DNA from 2 places in the Ruegeria sp. F11 genome. Region 1 is predicted to be linked to the other one. Evidence: riboswitches for the same ligand, from Rfam matches in the RefSeq annotation. Region 1 holds a riboswitch; the other holds the start of a gene.
What was found. Region 1 has a riboswitch for cobalamin ahead of ACR0NJ_RS05645 (DUF1636 family protein). Riboswitches for the same ligand answer to the same signal wherever they lie in the genome.
Positions count from the first base shown of each region.

Region 2: another riboswitch for cobalamin. It lies ahead of ACR0NJ_RS04470 (energy-coupling factor ABC transporter permease); the one in region 1 lies ahead of ACR0NJ_RS05645 (DUF1636 family protein).

Region 1 covers NZ_JBQFOW010000003.1:249,150-251,348, forward strand. Annotated here, with positions in the region: gene ACR0NJ_RS05635 (ABC transporter substrate-binding protein) at 1-133, opposite strand, end outside; gene ACR0NJ_RS05640 (ABC transporter ATP-binding protein) at 130-921, opposite strand; gene ACR0NJ_RS05645 (DUF1636 family protein) at 918-1,274, opposite strand; cobalamin riboswitch at 1,374-1,577, opposite strand; gene ACR0NJ_RS05650 (D-lyxose/D-mannose family sugar isomerase) at 1,632-2,199, opposite strand, start outside.
Region 2 covers NZ_JBQFOW010000002.1:386,470-388,668, reverse strand. Annotated here, with positions in the region: gene rplK (50S ribosomal protein L11) at 1-206, opposite strand, end outside; gene ACR0NJ_RS04470 (energy-coupling factor ABC transporter permease) at 473-1,153, opposite strand; cobalamin riboswitch at 1,205-1,346, opposite strand; gene nusG (transcription termination/antitermination protein NusG) at 1,516-2,049, opposite strand.

The DNA of each region.
Region 1 (2,199 bases):
CATGCACGACCAGGCGCTCGGGCTGGGTGTCAAACACCAGCGGCTCACCGCAGTTATCGACCGTGACTTCATGCGCCGCCGCGCCGCTTGCAAGACCGGTGATCAGCGCCACGGACCAGAGTTTCTGCTTCATCCTAAATCCTCATAAGGTGACAGTTTACGTTTTCGGATATCGAGCGCGGGGATCACGCGGCCTTCATGCTGAAAGCACAGGTAATCCACGCCAAAGGTTTCGCGGACGCGGTCTGGGGTCAGTACCTCGCTCACCGGTCCAAAGCCGGTCAGGCGCGTGGCCTTCATCAGGGCGACATGGGTCGCGAATTCCGGGATCATGACCAGATCGTGCACGATCATGACAACCGTCACGCCCAGTTCAGCCACCAGCGACAGCATGTGGCCCTTGGCATCGGGGTCCAGATGATTGGTGGGTTCGTCCAGGAACAGCAAATCCGGATTTTGGGCCAAAGCCCGCGCGATATGGGCGCGCTGCCTTTCCCCACCGGACAGCCTGCCCAGCGGCTTTTCTGCCAGATGCGACAGCCCGGTGACATCCAGAACCCGCTTCAGATCGGTTGCATGATCCTTGGCCGATCTTTCCGCTTTGATGGGAATTTGGCCCAACGCCACATATTCCCGCAACCGCAGCCGACTGTCCGGGAACTCCTGCTGGCCGACCACAGCAATCGTCCGCGCCCGCTGCGTGGCAGAGAGTTTGCGCAGGCTTTGACCGCGAATACGAACATCCCCGAACGCGAGGCGTTCGGCCCCGCAGAGCAGTTTCAGCAACGTGGTCTTGCCCGCGCCATTCGGGCCAGCAATCGCCAGAATCGAACCCTCTTCGACGCTGAACGAGGTGTCCTGCAACAGAACGTCGCCGTTCAGCGCGTAATACTCCAAACCCTCGGCCACCAGAAAGCTCATGCCTCATCCTCCGATGGCAGGCGGGGCAGGCGCGATAGGGTTTTGGTCAGCAGGGCAGGGGGACGGTCCGAGGCACTGGTCCAGCCGTCTGGCGTGTCGCGATACTGGCAGGCGAACTCGACCAGCGCGGTCAGGTCCTTTTCGGTCTGAATATCGCCGAACAGATACTGGGCCTTGCCCGGTGCCTGCAGGCCCACGGTCATGGGCCGTTCACACCCTGCCATGCAGGCGATCAGGCGGGTTTTGAAACCTTCAGGAAGCTGGCGGTCCAGAACGTCTTTCGCAACGTCCGCCGAAACAGGCCCCTGACAGGTCTCACAAATCAGCACGTAGTGATCAGTATCGTTCGGCATTCTTCGCCCCGAAAAATGCCAAATGCAGACAGATGCTGCCGGTATCTTGAACACGCACGCGTGCCATCAAAGCCTCCTTCCAGGACGCCCCGCCCCGGGTTGGTTGAACATATGATGGCAGGTCTCCTGACTTGCGGGTCGTTGCTCGACCAACCTTCCCGGCCCTCGGGCCAGTGGCGATTTGGCGTCGCTCTCCGCCTACAGTTGCGGGGGCAGTCACGGCATTGGCCCACAAAGGCCGCACCGTATTCCCATTTTCATCCCTCGGGCACGCCGTCGGGAACCATCCCGTGCAGCTAGTCCGGGGACGGAATATTTGTCAAGAGCGTGGGTTCGACTGCGCCACGCTGACGCCGGTCAATAATCCGCGACAAGAAGGAAATCGGGTTCGGCGTCTTCCTCGATCGTGGCGAAGCGCGGGATCGGGTCTTCGAACACATTGTCGGTGCGGTCGTCATTAACGGTCGAGACCTCGCCAATCAGACAGTCGCCGCGTTCCGCCCAGAAGGCGTGCCAGATGCCGGGCATGAGCGTGACGCTTTGCCCCGGCGCGAGCCGCAAAAGCTCACCGGGCTGGATGGTCACGGGGCAACCGTCGCTGGGCACGACAACGGGAGTGTCCCGGTCGATCCCTCCATCTGCGTCCGAGGCGTAAATCTCCATCACCAGATCACCGCCACCCCGGTTGATGATATCCTCGGCCTTCACGATATGGCGATGCATCGGGGACAGTTGCTTGTCGCGCGAGATCAGCAGTTTCTCCGCGTATAGCATCCCGCGCCCGAGACTCAGGTCATTTGCGTCGCCATTGCGCAGGGTGAACAGAAACAGGCCCAGCTCATCAAACCTGCCCTGACCGTAGTCGGTAATGTCCCAGCCCAGACTGCGATCCCGGATGCCAGCCGCCTTTTCGCTGCGCATCTGG
Region 2 (2,199 bases), on a different contig from region 1:
ATGGTGAAGGACTTGTCCTGATAATAGGTGATCACGGTCGGGCAAGGGGCACCCTGCTCCATATCTGCGGTCTTGGCGTTGAACGCCTTGCAGAATTCCATGATATTGATGCCGCGCTGACCCAGAGCGGGGCCAACTGGAGGCGACGGGTTCGCCTGACCTGCAGGAACCTGCAGTTTCATTGTACCAGCAAGCTTCTTGGCCATTTGGTTTTCCTTTCAACTCGGGCGAAACGCGTTTCGCCCAGACTATGTTGCGTGGTCCGGCCCGGGATCGCGATCCCGGCAACCTCCCACGAGAGAATCTCGCCCGAAGACGATAGAGGCGGCGTTTATAGGGGAATGTGGGGGTTGGCAAGGGGGCGGCTTGCAGTTTCGAAAGCTGAGTTATGCCCACTCCTGACAGCTTGTGTCACAAAACCGTCCAGATGGGTCTGCGGCGCGGCGGGCACCACAGACCGTTGGTTTCGCGCTTATGCTGCCGCGTTGTGCAAACGGTGCGTAAAGATGCCCCGGTCGGTCAAGGTCCGCAGGCCTTTCGCGCCAGCCAGAACGGCCAGGTCGGCCAGCGGCTCGATCAGGATCACCAGCAAGTACGCCATGCCAAAGCTTGTCACCGCCGAGATGTTCTCGGCCCCAACGCCTTGCCCGTAGATTGCCCAGAAGGCTACCCAGGCAACCACGCCACCCTGATACACAGCGGACAGTTTCAGCACGTCCGAATAGCGCAAATCGACATAGCTGATGGTTTGCGGGATGATTTTTCTGGCCAGCGCGTCCACTGCAAAAAGCGGAAAAAGCAGGGTCGAGATGTTGACGAAGTACATTGGTACATCAGACGGTGCAAACAAGAAACCCTGAATTGCCAGACCGCCCGCTAGACCAAGGGCTGCCGGACCGGCCCCGAGCAGCAGAAACAGGGTTGTACCAAGTATGAAATGCACCTCTGAGATGCCGACAGCAAAGTGCGGAAAGACTTCGAAGAAGATAAAAACGCCGATAGCGGCCACAACCGAGCGCACGCAAAATGACGCTATGGAATGAGTTTTCAAATCATCGCCAATCAACTTCAAAGAATAGCCAGCAGCGGCTGCAGCCGTACCATAGGCGAGGACCATTTTCGCGCCGTCGACGACGCCAGGTTCGATGTGCATTATAGAGTTCCTTTCGCGTCCACCCGACGCATATAGAAGGGCCGGATTTCCGGCGGTTGCATTAAGATGGCAGGTATCCTGACTCGTAGCTCTGATAGTTCGGCTACTTACAGTTGCGGGGGCAGTCCGGGCATCTCACCCGGTTCCCAATTAAGACCTCCTCTCGAAGGCCACCATCAACGCGACACTACATGACCGCAGGCTGCGGGCAAGCTCTGTCTGCGACATGTAAGCGTACGCCCGCGAATCTTAAAAAACATTTGGCGTGAACGTCTCGGGCAACGTAATTCCGTAACGCTGCCGACAAAAAAAGCCGCGATGCCCTAAACATCGCGGCCGAAAGCAATTCCTTGCGGGGCGCCTCAGCCCTGCTTCGTAACCTGCGTAAAGTCCAGTTCCACCGGCGTCTCGCGGCCAAAGATCGAAACCGAGACTTTCAGCTTCTGCGCCTCGTCGTCCACGCCTTCGACCATGCCGTCGAAATCCTCGAACGGGCCGTCGTTGACCTTGACCTTTTCGCCCACCTCGAAGGTGATCATCAGCTTGGGCGCTTCTTCGCCTTCCTGAACGCGGTTCAGGATCTGGTTCACCTCGGCATCGCGCATCGGCATCGGGCGACCCTGCGGGCCCAGGAAACCGGTGACGCGGTTGATCGAGTTGATCAGGTGGTAGCCCTGATCCGACATTTCCATATGCACCAGCACATAGCCCGGCATAAAGCGGCGCTCGGTGGTGACCTTCTTGCCCCGGCGCACTTCGATCACCTCTTCGGTGGGCACCAGAACCTCGTCGATATCGTCCTCAAGGCCCTGCTCGGCCACCGACGTGCGGATCTGCTCTGCGATCTTCTTTTCGAAATTCGAAAGAACGCTGACCGAGTACCACCGTTTCGCCATGAACCTGTCGTCCTTGTTTGCCTTCGGTCGCATCCTGTTGGCCGGATGCACCGGTATTGAAATCCTATCGCGTGACCCGGAATAAAAAGCGGCGCGCGGTCCGAATCGCCGCACGCCCATTCCGAATAGTCCCGCGTCACCTACTAGCAC